Regions from separate parts of the Comamonas sp. UBA7528 genome, predicted to be linked through region 2. Evidence: predicted binding sites of a transcription regulator. Region 2 holds the regulator's gene; the other holds the start of a gene.
The links. The regulator sigma-54, encoded in region 2, starts transcription at its own class of promoters, with help from an activator protein. The targets are predictions, from matches to a motif close to TGGCANGNAANCTGCTTT.

Region 1: a site for sigma-54 is predicted at 4,180-4,197, ahead of glnA (type I glutamate--ammonia ligase). Genes of this name have one in related genera too.

Annotation. Positions count from the first base shown of each region.
Region 1 is NZ_DLMU01000001.1:363,433-370,411, reverse strand. Features, by position in the region: gene B3349_RS01755 (YncE family protein) at 1-1,047, shown strand, start outside; gene B3349_RS01750 (polysaccharide deacetylase family protein) at 1,131-1,967, shown strand; gene B3349_RS01745 (sterol desaturase family protein) at 1,977-2,963, shown strand; gene B3349_RS01740 (EI24 domain-containing protein) at 3,055-3,891, shown strand; gene glnA (type I glutamate--ammonia ligase) at 4,242-5,657, shown strand; gene glnL (nitrogen regulation protein NR(II)) at 5,985-6,979, shown strand, end outside.
Region 2 is NZ_DLMU01000010.1:383,044-390,022, reverse strand. Features, by position in the region: gene argS (arginine--tRNA ligase) at 1-314, shown strand, start outside; gene B3349_RS14780 (SPOR domain-containing protein) at 333-1,022, shown strand; gene B3349_RS14775 (thiol:disulfide interchange protein DsbA/DsbL) at 1,092-1,742, shown strand; gene lptA (lipopolysaccharide transport periplasmic protein LptA) at 1,886-2,527, shown strand; gene lptB (LPS export ABC transporter ATP-binding protein) at 2,524-3,303, shown strand; gene B3349_RS14760 (RNA polymerase factor sigma-54) at 3,360-4,925, shown strand; gene B3349_RS14755 (ribokinase) at 5,095-6,108, shown strand; gene B3349_RS14750 (hypothetical protein) at 6,163-6,534, opposite strand; gene B3349_RS14745 (THUMP domain-containing class I SAM-dependent RNA methyltransferase) at 6,669-6,979, shown strand, end outside.

The sequences.
Region 1 (6,979 bases), on a different contig from region 2:
GTCTTCTCCAACCTGTTCGGCGCGTCTGAACCCGCCAAGGTGTCCGCAGGTTCGACGGCATCCGGCGCGGCGGCACACCCCGCCCCTGTGGCTGCTGCTGCAGCGGCCGCACCGGCTGCCGGTGGCAAGCCGCCCCCTGTGTTCGTGCTCAATTCGCTGGACGCCACCATCAGCGTGGTCGACCCCGCCACCTGGACCGAAACCGCGCGCCTGCCCACCGGCAAGGAGCCGCACCACCTGTACCTGACGCCGGACGAGAAGTCCATCATCGTGGCCAATGCCACGGGCGATACCTTGACCTTTGTCGACCCGCGCACGGCCGCCATCCAGCGCACGGTGCGCGACATCGTCGACCCCTACCACCTGCGGTTCTCGCCGGACATGAAGTGGTTCATCACCGCCGCCAATCGCCTGAACCACGTGGACATCTACCGCTGGGACGGTAGCAACCCGCAGCTGGTGCAGCGCATTCCCACGGGCAAGACGCCCAGCCACCTGTGGATCGATGCCAAGAGCACCACGATCTACTCCACCATGCAGGACAGCGATGAGCTGGTCGCCATCGACCTGCACACGCAAAAGCTGCTGTGGCGCGTGCCCACGGGCTCCATGCCGGCCGATCTGTACGGCAGCCCGGACGGCAAGTTCATCTTCATCGGCCTGACCGGCAGCGATGGCGTGGAGGTGTTCGGCATCAACCCCGCCGCCACGGCCACGCCGGCCAAGCGCGTGGGGCAGATCCCCACGGCCAAGGGCGCACACGCCTTCCGCGCGCTGGGCGACGGCCGCCACCTGCTGGTGAGCAACCGCGTGGCCAACACCATCAGCAAGATCGACATGACCACCCACACCGTGGTGGACAACTACCCCGCACCGGGCGGTCCGGACTGCATGGACGTGACGGCCGACCTCCGCTACATCTACCTGTCCTCGCGCTGGGCGCGCAAGCTCAGTGTGATCGACATGGTGGAAAAAAAGGTGATCCGCCAGGTCAATGTGGGCAAGTCGCCCCACGGCGTGTGGACCCTGGCCCACTCGCCGCGCTGAACACCGCCAGACCGCGAGGAGGGTGCATGGCCGCCTATCTGCCTGCCGCACGCAGGACCGCCGGGGTGTTGGTTGGGTTGTACATGGGTGCTGTCAGTGGCGGCACCCATGGCAGCAGCCAGATCGCCCCGCAAGACTGTGACAAACCGGTCTATCTGACCTTCGACACCGGCCACATGGGCGTGGCCGATCTGGTGGCCGACGTGCTGCGCCGCCACCAGGTCCGCGTCACCTTCTTTGCCGCCAACGAGACCACGCAGCAGGGTGACGGCAGCCTGGGCACGCACTGGGCGCCGTGGTGGAAGGCGCGCGCCCAGGAAGGGCACCGCTTTGCCAGCCACACCTGGGACCACACCTACTGGCGTGGCGACCTGGGCACGGCGGCGGACCGCTCCTTCCGTGTGCGGCCTTCGCAGGGGGCACGCAAGGACCAGACCTTCACGCTCAGCGCCGCGCAGTACTGTGCCGAGATCCGCAAGTCCAGCGACTGGCTGCGCCAGACCACCGGCCAGGCACCGCTGCCGCTGTGGCGTGCCCCCGGTGGCAAGACCTCGCCGCAGCTGCTGCAGGCGGCCGAGGCCTGCGGCTTCAAGCATGCCGGCTGGTCGCCGGCCGGCTTTCTGGGGGATGAGCTGTCCAGCGAGAAGTTCAGCAACGCCGCCTTGCTGCAGCAGGCGCTGGCGCGCATCCGTCCGGGCGATGTGCTGCTGGCCCACCTGGGCATCTGGTCACGCAAGGATCCGTGGGCGCCTGCGGTGCTGGAGCCACTGATCACCGGCCTGCAGGCCAAGGGCTTTTGCTTTCGCACGCTGGACCAGCACCCCGACTACCGTGCCTGGGTGCAGGGGTCACACCGCCGCGGCGGCGGCTGCGCGCCAGCCGTAGGACTACAGTGCGGACAGCAGGATCCGCCGCAATGAGGGAAGAACATGGTGTGGGAGACATTGTCCCAATGGTTTGGCCAGGCCCAGCAAGGCCTGTACGAAGGCGTGGTGCAGCCGGTGCTGTATTACGCCGGCATGGCCAGCCTGATGGAAGACGCCTTTGAGGCCTCCGGCTGGCTGCTGGTGGGACTGCTGCAACTGCTGGTGCTGGTGCTGGTGATCGCCCCGCTGCAGCGCTGGCGCCCGGTCGAGGCGGTGACCGACCGCCGCGCCATCCGTGTGGACATGCTCTACACCCTGGTACACCGGCTGGGCCTGTTCCGGGTGGCGCTGTTCTTTTCCACCGAGCCGCTGTGGAATGACCTGTTCGGCCAGCTGCATGTCTGGGGTCTGCCCACCTTTCAGCTCGAAGGCCTGTGGCCGGGCGTGACGGACAAGGCCTGGATCAGCTTCATCCTCTACCTGCTGGTGTTCGACCTGCTGGACTACTGGATCCACCGCGGCCAGCACAGCTGGGGCTGGTGGTGGAAGCTGCATGCGCTGCACCATTCGCAGCGGCAGATGACCATGTGGAGCGACAACCGCAACCACCTGCTGGACGATGTGGTCCGCGACAGCATCATCGTGCTGGTGGCCCAGCTGATCGGGGTGCAGCCGTCGCAGTTCGTGCTGCTGGTGGCGCTGACGCAGCTGAGCGAAAGCTTCCAGCACGCCAATCTGCGCGTCTGGTTCGGCACAGTGGGCGAGCGCCTGTGGGTCAGCCCGCGTTTTCACCGCCGCCACCACACCATCGGCATCGGCCATGAAATGCGGGCCCCGGTGCGCAACCAGAAGGCCCATGGCAACAACTTTGGCGTGCTGCTGCCCTGGTGGGACATGCTGTGGGGCACGGCCAACTTCGAGCTGCGCTGGGACCCCACCGGCGTGCGCGACCAGGTGCAGCCCAATGCCCAGGGCCAGCTGCGCGATTACGGCCAGGGTTTCTGGTCCCAGCAGTGGAAGGGCCTGCTGCGGCTGGTGAACCGCGCCTGAGCGGGCAGGGGGCAGGGCGCCCGGGCATGCACAGCGGCAAAGTGGCCGCTGTCCTATGGCATTGTGCGCACAGGCCGCTATGCTGCGGGGCATGAACCTGCTGTTAGCCTCATTTGTCCGCGCGCTGGGCAATTGCCTGCACCGCAAGGTGATTGCCTGGTCGCTGTTCCCGCTGCTGTTGATGGCGCTGCTGGCCGCGCTGCTGTCCTGGCTGTTCTGGCAGCCGGCGCTGCACTGGACGGTGCAGACACTTGAAGGCGTGGGCTGGCTGGGCGCGGTGTGGCACTGGATGCAGGAGCGCGGCCTGAGCTGGGGTGTCGAGGTGCTGGGTTCCGTGCTGCTGGTGCTGGCGGCCACGGGGCTGCTGGTGGTGCTGGTGCTGATGCTGGTGTCCCTGTTCATGACGCCCACGCTGGTGGAATGGGTGGCCGAGCGGCGCTTTCCCTTGCTGGAGCGCAAGCAGGGCGGTCACTGGTGGCAGGCACTGGCCTGGGCCCTGGGCTCCACGCTGATTGCCCTGGTGGTGCTGGTGCTGTCCATCCCGCTGTGGTTCATTCCCCCTTTGGTGCTGGTGGTGCCGCCGCTGGTGTGGGGCTGGCTCACCTACCGCGTGATGGCCTTCGATGCCCTGGCCGAACACGCCAGCCAGGCCGAGCGCCAGGCGGTGCTTACGCGCTTTCGCATGCCGCTGCTGGGCATGGGCGTGGTCTGCGGGGTGATGGGGGCTGCGCCCAGCGTGGTCTGGGCCTCGGGCGTGGTGTTCGTGGCGCTGTTCTGGCTGCTGGTGCCGCTGGCCATCTGGATCTACGCGCTGGTGTTCGCGCTGTCGTCGCTGTGGTTTGCCCATTTCTGCCTGGCGGCACTGGAACAGCTGCGGCGCGAGGCCGTCACCCAGGGGGCGGCACCGGACGCGGTGCGCGTGCCCTGAGCTGCGCTGGGCAGGGGTGCACCAGGATGGCAGCACAATGGCGTGCGAAACCGGTGCAAGCCTTCGCTACAGCCCTGGGCGCGGCTACACTGACGGCCTGCGATGCGGAGCATGTGGTTGAGCCAAGGCACTATTTAGGTGCTAAATTGCACCAAAATAGTGCAATCAAAAGTTCGACAGGCGTACTCTGCTTTTTTGCACCAACTCGGTGATTATCGAGGGGTGCATGGCAGTGGTTTTCGGTGTGCGGCGCCACTGCACCCAGGGAAGACAGTCCAACTGCGGCCCTGGCACGCATTCTGCTTTGCATCCCCCGTACTTTTTTCAAGCGCTTTTCCAGGAGATACCTGATGGCTAAGACCGTTGCAGACGTGATGAGCATTGTGAAGGAGAACGACGTCAAGTTCGTCGATCTGCGCTTCACCGATACCCGCGGTAAGGAACAGCACGTGACCGTGCCCCTGTCGCACTTTGACGAAGACAAGTTCACGTCGGGCCACGCTTTCGACGGTTCGTCGGTCGCCGGCTGGAAGGGTATCGAAGCCTCGGACATGCTGCTGATGCCCGATCCCAGCACCGCCAACATCGATCCCTTCTTTGAAGAAACCACGCTGATCCTGCAGTGTGACGTGATCGAACCCGGTGACGGCAAGGCCTACGACCGCGATCCCCGCTCCGTGGCCAAGCGCGCTGAAGCCTACCTGAAGGCTTCCGGTCTGGGCGACACCGCCTACTTCGGTCCCGAACCCGAATTCTTCATCTTCGACGGCGTGCGCTGGGGCACCGAACCCCACAACCCCTTCTTCGAAATCGAAGAATACGAAGCCCCCTGGAACAGCGGCACCAAGTTCGAAACCGGCAACCGTGGTCACCGTCCCCGCGTCAAGGGCGGTTACTTCCCCGTGCCTCCCGTCGACAGCACGCAAGACATGCGCGCCGAGATGTCCCTGATCCTGGAATCTCTGGGCATTCCGGTCGAAGTGTTCCACCACGAAGTGGCGGGCGCTGGCCAGAACGAACTGGGTACCCGCTTCTCCACCCTGGTGGAACGCGCTGACTGGACCCAGCTGCAGAAGTACGTGATCTGGAACGTGGCCAACACCTACGGCAAGACCGCGACCTTCATGCCCAAGCCCTACGCTGGCGACAACGGCTCCGGCATGCACGTGCACCAGTCCGTGTGGAAGGACGGCAAGAACCTGTTCGCCGGTGACGGCTATGCCGGTCTGTCCGACTTCGCCCTGTACTACATCGGCGGCATCATCAAGCACGCCCGTGCCCTGAACGCCATCACCAACCCCGGTACGAACTCGTACAAGCGTCTGGTGCCCGGCTTTGAAGCGCCCGTGAAGCTGGCTTACTCGGCCAAGAACCGTTCCGCTTCCATCCGTATTCCTTACGTGAGCAACCCCAAGGGCCGCCGCGTGGAAGCCCGCTTCCCCGATCCGCTGATGAACCCCTACCTGGGCTTCGCAGCGCTGCTGATGGCCGGTCTGGACGGCGTGGAAAACAAGATCCACCCCGGCGAAGCCGCCACCAAGGACCTGTACCACCTGCCTCCGGAAGAAGACAAGCTGGTGCCCACCGTCTGCCACAGCCTGGACCAGGCTCTGGAAGCCCTGGACGCCGACCGCGCCTTCCTGACCAAGGGTGGTGTGTTCTCCGACAGCATGATCGACGCCTACATCGAACTGAAGATGGGCGAAGTGACCCGCTTCCGTCAGGCCGTGCACCCTGTCGAATACGACATGTACTACTCGCTGTAAGCCCTGTGGGGGTCTGCCGTTCGCGGCAGGGGCCCTCCAGGCACTCTAAAAAGGCGGCCTCCGGGCCGCCTTTTTTTTGTCGGCGTCCCGTCCGGGTGAGGTGCTTCCTGCCGGGGGGAGCAATGGCGTGCTGCCGGGCGGCATCCCCGTCACCTCCGCAGGACCTGCCAGGCCATCACCTGCGCCGGTGTCCACCCTCGACGAACCGGCCCATCGACCGTGATTCATGCCCATAATGCGATGCAGGGCCTCTGCAGCGCGCGTCGCCTGCTCTTGTTTTTTACCTGAACGCACCCCGGCCAGGCACTGAGCTTGCTTGGTATTTGCATGACCGATACGCATCTGACCGCCCAGCGCTTTGCCGTGCTGGACCTGTTGTCCACACTGACCGTGGTGCTCAACCGCCATGGCGAGGTGATCTTTGCGAACGCGGCGCTGGAAAACACCCTGGGCATGTCGCGCCGCATGCTCGACGGCAGCCGCTTCTCCACCTTCATTGCCCAGCCTGCGCTGCTCGACAACGCGCTGGCGGGCGGCAAGGGGCTGGACTATGCCGCCATGCGCTTTGACACCACGCTGGTTCCGCCGGTGCAGGAGCCGCTGATGGTGCACGCCACCATCGCGCCGCTGGAAGAGCGCGGCGAGGTGCTGGTGGAGCTGTGGGTGCTGGACCAGCAGGTGCGCCAGGACCGCGAGGAACGGCTGGTCGAGCAGGCGGCCGCCAACAAGGAGCTGGTGCGCAACCTGGCACATGAAATCAAGAACCCGCTGGGCGGCATCCGTGGCGCGGCCCAGCTGCTGGAGATGGACCTCGACAGCCGCGAGCTCAAGGAATATACCCAGGTCATCATCCACGAGGCGGACCGCCTGCAAAGCCTGGTGGACCGTCTGCTGGCCCCCCACCGCCACCCCCACCAGGTGGGCGACGTCAACATCCACGAAGTCTGCGAACGCGTGCGCTCGCTGGTGCTGGTGGAACACCCGCAGGGGCTGACCGTGCGGCGCGACTACGATATTTCCATCCCGGAGTTCCGGGGCGACCGTGCCCAGCTGATCCAGGCGGTGCTGAACATCGTGCAGAACGCGGCCCAGGTGCTGGCCGACCGGATGGCCGTGGGCGATGCCGAGATCACCTTGCGCACCCGCGTGGCCCGCCAGGTCACGATGGGCCGCCAGCGCCACAAGCTGGCATTGGAATTGCATGTGATTGACAACGGACCAGGCGTGCCTGAGCACATCAAGGAGCGGATTTTCTATCCGCTGGTGACAGGCCGGGATGGGGGATCCGGATTGGGACTGCCGCTGGCGCAGACCTTTGTGCA
Region 2 (6,979 bases):
GCGGCGCGGGCGTGTCTGCGCTCGAAAAGGTGGACCTGTCCGCGCTGGAAGGCCCCCAGGCCCAGGCGCTGATGCTGCTGCTGGCCAAGTACCCCGAAATGCTGAGCGCTGCCGCAGCAGGCAATGCCCCGCACGACGTGACCTTCTACCTGCGCGATCTGGCATCCAGCTACCACAGCTACTACGACGCCGAGCGCATCCTGGTGGACGATGAAGCGGTCAAGCTGGCGCGTCTGGCCCTGGTCGCCGCGACGGCACAAGTGCTGCACAATGGTCTGGCGGTATTGGGCGTGTCCGCGCCCGATCGTATGTAAGCATTGACTCGCAAAACTATGAAGACCAAGCAACGTGGCGGAACCCTGATCGGGCTGATCCTGGGCATCATCATCGGCCTGGGGGCCGCTCTGGCAGTGGCGGTCTATGTGACCAAGGTGCCGGTGCCCTTCCTGACCAAGACCCCCAAGGACACCGAGGCCAAGGAAGCCGAACGCAACAAGAACTGGGACCCGAATTCGCCGCTGTATGGCAAGAACCCGGCCAACCAGACGCCGACGCAGCCGGTGACCCAGCAGCCCGTGGCGCCCACTGCGCCGCCGGTGGCCACGCCCACCACGCCACCGACCAGCGGTCCGGCCACGGGTGTCAGCACCCCGCCGGCCACCCCGCCGGTGCAGGATGCCAAGAAACCTGACGGCAAGGCCTCCTCGGCGGACCCGCTGGGGGACCTGGCCAACCAGAAGCTCAAGCAGTCGGAGGCCAAGGCGGCGGCCGCCTCGGGCTCGGACGGTTTCGACTACTTTGTGCAGGCGGGTGCCTTCCGCACCCAGGCCGACGCCGATGCCCAGCGTGCCAAGCTGGCCATGCTGGGCTGGGAAGCCCGCGTGAGCGAGCGCGAGCAGAACGGCCGCACCGTGTTCCGGGTGCGGGTGGGTCCGTTCGGCAAGCGTGACGACGCCGAGCAGCTCAAGGGCAAGCTCGACGGCGCCGGGGTGGATTCGGCCCTGGTGCGCGTGCAGCGCTGACAGGCAGAACTTTTTGCCACGGCCCGGCTCTGACTGGGCAGTGAATATCCCCTAACAGGAGTAGCTTTGATGAAACGCCGCGAGTTTTCCTTGGCCGTCACCTCGGTCGCATCTGCCATGGCCCTGGGCGCCACTGCGACCGCCCATGCCCAGGCCGCCGCCCCCAAGGAAGGCAAGGACTATGTGAAACTGTCCAAGCCCGCCACCACCGAGGCACCTGCCGGCAAGGTGGAAGTGGTCGAGTTCTTCTGGTACAGCTGCCCGCATTGCAACGCTTTCGAGCCCGCATTCGCCGCCTGGAAGCAGAAGGCCCCCGCCCATGTGGTGGTGCGCCGTGTGCCCGTGGCCTTCAATGCCAGCTTCGTGCCCCAGCAAAAGCTGTATTTCACGCTGCAGGCCATGGACAACTTTGACGCCATGCACGTCAAGGTGTTCCACGCCATCCACGTGGAGCGCAACAAGCTGGCCACCGATGACGCCATCTTCGAATGGGTGGGCAAGCAGGGCGCGAACGTGGCCAAGTTCAAGGAGATCTACAACTCCTTCACCGTGGCCAACCAGGTGCGCAAGGCTTCGGCGCTGCAGCAGGAATACGATGTGGAGGGCGTGCCTTCCATGGGCGTGGCCGGCAAGTTCTACACCGACGGCCCCCGCGCCGGCAGCATGCAGAACGTGCTGAATGTGGTGGACTATCTGGCCAACCAGAGCCGCAAGGCCTGAGCGGCCCCGCAGGGCCTGAGCGCCCTGCACACAGCCCGCTGGACAGCGGGCTTTTTTGTGTCGATTTCCCTGCGAGTCGCCCACAGGGCAGCCCTGGGGAAAACCAGTGCCCTACAATGGCTGCAAGATTCATGCCTTCTCACATGACACGCAAACTCCTCCCGATACTCGCGCTGACGGTCCTGGCAGCTGCCATGGGCACGGCACAGGCCGAAAAGGCCGATCGCAACAAGCCCATGAACATCGAAGCCGATGCGCTGCACCATGACGAGCTGCAGCAGGTCAGCACGTTCACGGGCAATGTGGTGCTGACCAAGGGCACCATCGTGCTGCGCGGCGCCAAGCTGGAAGTGCGCCAGGACGCCGAGGGTTACCAGTTCGGCAAGGTCTGGGCGGCCCCCGGCAAGCGCGCGTTCTTCCGCCAGAAGCGCGACACCCAGCCCGGCGCACCCGAAGAGTACGTGGAAGGCGAAGGCGAAATCATCGAATACGACGGCAAGAAGGACGATGTGCGCTTGATCCAGCGGGGCCAGCTGCGCCGCTACACCGGCGCCACGCTGAGTGACGACATCACCGGCAACATCATCACCTACAACAACCTGACCGATGTGTTCACCGTGGACGGCAACCGCCGCGCCACGCCGGGCAGCGAGGAAGCTGCCGCCGGCTCCGGCGGCCGCGTGCGCGCCGTGCTGGCGCCCAAGACCCAGCCCCCGCAGGCCCCGGTGGCGCCGAGTGCGCAGCCGCTCAAGCCTTCGGACACCATGAAATTGCGCAACCCGTGACCCGCTCTTCCGACACCCCGACCGCCCCAGGCGCCAGCAGCCGCCTGGAAGTGCACCATCTGGCCAAGTCCTATGGCAGCCGCAAGGTGGTCAAGGACGTGTCCCTGGCCGTGCAGAAAGGCGAAGTGGTGGGCCTGCTCGGCCCCAATGGCGCGGGCAAGACCACCTCGTTCTACATGATTGTGGGCCTGGTGCGCAGCGATGCCGGCGACATCTACATCGACGGCCATTCGGTGGCGAACATGCCCATCCACCAGCGTTCGCGCCTGGGCCTGTCCTATCTGCCGCAGGAAGCCTCGATCTTCCGCAAGCTCAGCGTGGAAGACAATGTGCGCGCCGTGCTGGAGCTGCAGCAGGACGAACAGGGCAAGCCCCTGACCAAGGCCGAGGTGGAGCGGCGCCTGACCGATCTGCTCAAGGAGCTGCGCGTGGACCACCTGCGCTCCTCGCCGGCGATTGCGCTGTCGGGTGGCGAGCGCCGCCGCGTGGAAATCGCCCGGGCCCTGGCCACGCAGCCGCGCTTCATCCTGCTGGACGAGCCGTTTGCGGGTATCGACCCCATCGCGGTGATCGAGATCCAGCGCATCATCGGCTTCCTCAAGGAGCGCGGTATCGGGGTGCTGATCACCGACCACAACGTGCGCGAGACGCTGGGCATCTGCGACCACGCCTTCATCATCAGCGACGGCCATGTGCTGGCGCAGGGCACACCGGAAGAGATTGTGGAGAACGCCGACGTCCGGCGGGTCTACCTGGGCGAACATTTCAGGATGTAGCCCGCCACTTCCGCCGCCACGACACACACACAAGATCACAGAGAGGGAGCGTCGCGTTGAAGCCTGGTTTGTCACTGCGGGTGTCGCAGCATTTGGCGCTGACGCCGCAATTGCAGCAGTCGATCCGCTTGCTGCAGCTGTCCACGCTGGAGCTGGCGCAGGAAGTCGAGCAGATGCTCGACGACAACCCGTTTCTGGAAGTCGACAGCGACGATGCCCCCCGTGAAGACTTCGGCCTGTCCCAGTCGGACACGCCGGCGCAGGGCGATGACTATGCCGCCGATGGTGCGCTGACGGCAGGGGCTGCGGAGGCGCCCGCCGACAGTGCGGAAGGCCCCGGCAGCGCGGAATACGATGCCCCCGACTGGGAGGGCGACGGCACCAGCGAACTGCGTCCCGATGACAGCGAATGGGGCGGCGATGCCCCGGCGCGCAACGCCCAGGGCGGCGATGGTGACGAAGTCAGCGCCCTGGACCTGGCCCGCGCACATGAATCGCTGACCGACCACCTGCTGCGCCAGTCGCTGTCGCTGCACCTGTCCGAGCTGGACCGTTATGTGCTGCGTTTCCTGATCGAGAACCTGAACGACGACGGTTACCTCGAAGAGTCGCTGCAGTCCCTGGCCGAGGGCTTGGCCGGCACGGACGACCCGGAGCAGCTCGACGAATTGGTGCACCGCTTCACCGTGGCACTGCGGCTGCTGCACAGCCTGGAGCCGGTGGGCGTGGGCGCCCAGGGCTTGGCGGAATGCCTGCAGCTGCAGCTGAACCATTTGCTGCAGCGCGGTGAGGCCGAGGCCAGTGTGGTGGAGACGGCGCTGGCCATCTGTGCCCAGCCGCTGGACCTGCTGGCACGGCGCGATGTGCGCCGCCTGATGCAGGCCACCGGCAGCAGCGAAGAGCGCACGCGCACGGCCATGGCACTGATCGCCCGGCTGGAGCCTCGGCCCGGCCGGCGCTTTGTCAATGTGGAGCGCAACATCATCGTGCCGGACGTGATCGTCACCCGCGCCGGCCGCCGCGCCAGCGAAGGCACGCCCCAGTTCAACGTGCAGCTCAACCCCGACGTGCTGCCGCGTCTGCGCGTGCACGATGTGTATGCCGGTGCGCTGCGCGGCCACAAGGGCAGCGAAGGCCATGCCGGTCTGCAGCAGCGCCTGCAGGAAGCGCGCTGGTTCATCAAGAACGTGCAGCAGCGCTTCGACACCATCTTGCGGGTGTCGCGTGCCATCGTGGAGCGGCAGAAGAACTTCTTCGTGCACGGCGAGCTGGCCATGCGCCCGCTGGTGCTGCGCGACATCGCCGACGAGCTGGGTCTGCACGAATCCACCATCAGCCGGGTGACCACCGCCAAGTACATGGCCACGCCGCACGGCACCTTCGAGCTCAAGTATTTCTTCGGCTCCGGGCTGGGCACGGAAACCGGCGGCAATGCCTCCAGCACGGCGGTGCGGGCGCTGATCAAGCAGTTTGTCTCGGCCGAGAACGCCAAGAAGCCGCTGTCGGACAGCCAGATCGCTGAGATGCTCAAGGAGCAGGGCATCGAGTGCGCCCGCCGTACCGTGGCCAAATACCGTGAGGCGCTGAAGATCGCGCCGGCCAATCTGCGCAAGACGCTGTAAGCCCGGACTGGGCCCGTGCGGAGGCGGGGCGCCTGCGGGCATGCTGCGCTGCCGCAAGCCCCCGGATGCGTGCAAACCGGCTGGGCAGCGCCGGCAGTTGGAGGTATCGTGCAGCCATCCTTGGTTCATTCCGCACATGCCACGGCCGTTGGCAGCAAAGGAGACTCCCATGGTTGCCCCGCTTTCTTCCTCCGCGCTGCCCCGCAAGCTGCTGTCGGCGCAGCCCGAACCCGATCACCCGCACAGCGTGGCCCGCATCGCCGTCGTGGGCAGCCTGCACATGGATGCGGTGCTGCACCTGGAACGCGTGCCCCACGCCGGGGAAACCGTGATGGCCCACAGCCTGCGCTACCTGCCCGGCGGCAAAGGCGGCAACCAGGCAGTGGCCTGCGCACGCCACGGCGCCCAGGTCACGCTGTTCGGCTGCGTGGGGCGTGACCACCATGGCAACAGCCTGCGGCTGGCGCTGCACGACGCCGGCGTGGAGATGGACCATGTGCAGGTGCTGGATGGCGTGTCCACCGGTGCGGCCATGGTGCTGGTGGAGGGCAATGGCCAGAACCGGGTCTGCGTGGTGCCCGGTGCCAATGTGCTACTGGAGCTGCCGGACGAGGTGCTGCTGAATGTGCTGGCCCAGGCCGATTTCGTGCTGCTGCAGCGTGAAACCGCCGACAGCGTGCTGGAGCAGGTGCTGGAGGCGGCACGCAGCGCTGGCTGTCGCGTGGTCTTCAATCCCTCGCCGGTGCGCGAGGTGCCCGAGGCCTGGTGGCCCCTGGTCCACACCCTGGTGGTTAATGAGGTCGAGGCCGGTGCCTACAGCGATCAGGCGGTGGACAGCCCGGCCGCGGCGGCCGATGCCGCACAGCGCCTGCTGGCGCGGGGCGTGTCCCAGGTGGTGGTCACGCTGGGAGCCCAGGGCGCGGTGGCCGTGTGCGGAGGGCGTGTCAGCACCCATCCCGCGCTGGCGCTGCCGGTGCTGGACACCACGGGTGCGGGCGACAGCTTTCTGGGGGCGCTGGTCACCCGCCTGGCCGAAGGCCATGCCCTGGCCGATGCCGTGCAATGGGGCATACGTGCTGCCAGCCTGTGCATGGGCCAGGTGGGCGCACAGCCGTCCATACCGCAGCGCACCCAGGTCGAAGCCCTGGCCGGTGGCGCGGCCAGCCCGTTGCATGTGCAGTAGGCGACGCAGGGACGGGCGCGCCAGACCCCGTGCGGAGCTGCGTGCGCGCAGTGCTCAGCGGGTGCTGCCGTCGCAGTAGGCGTGCCAGCCTGCCGGGGTGTTTTCAAAGCCGCGTTGCAGGGCCAGCTCCCAGGGGCGCTCGCAGCTCTTGGTGCGCTCGCACCAGGCGTGGCCGGTGGACGGCTTGCAGCCATGGCTGTCGGTGCGCTTGCCCAGAATGGGTTCCGCCGGGACTTCGTCCACTGGCTGAGGTTCGGCCATGACGGGCGCCGGTGCCGCAGCGGGCACGGCCTGGTCGGCGGTGGCAGGGGCTGCAGGCCGGCTGGGCGCGGACTGGCAGGCGCTGAGCAGGGCCAGGGCCGAAGCTGCCAGCAGCAGGCGGACACGGGCCAGCGCCGGGACAGAGGTCAGGAAATGCGTAGACATGCCCGCATCGTACGCAAATCCAGGCGGAACGGAGTGTCCGAGAGGCCAGCAGGGGAGCGTGGGCCTCCGCAGAGGGGGCAGAACTCCACTGCGCGCCGTGGCTGGGGTGTCTCGCGTATCCTTGGCGGCTTGCTATGAACCAATTGCACCTGTTTTTGCCCTGCGCCGCCGGCGTCGAGGGCCTTTTGGCCGACGAGGTCCATTCCATCACTGGCGCCAGCGGGCAAGACCTGCTGGTGGGCCGGGGCGGCGTGATGCTGCGCGGCATGTGGCGTGACGCCATGCTGCTCAACCTGCACAGCCGGCTGGCGCAGCGCGTGCTGATCGAGCTGTCGCACAGCATGTACCGCAACGAGAACGATCTGTACCGCGCGGCCAGCGAGGTGGCCTGGGAGATCTGGTTCTCGCCCAAAGAGACGTTCAAGATCGAAGTCACGTCCCAGCA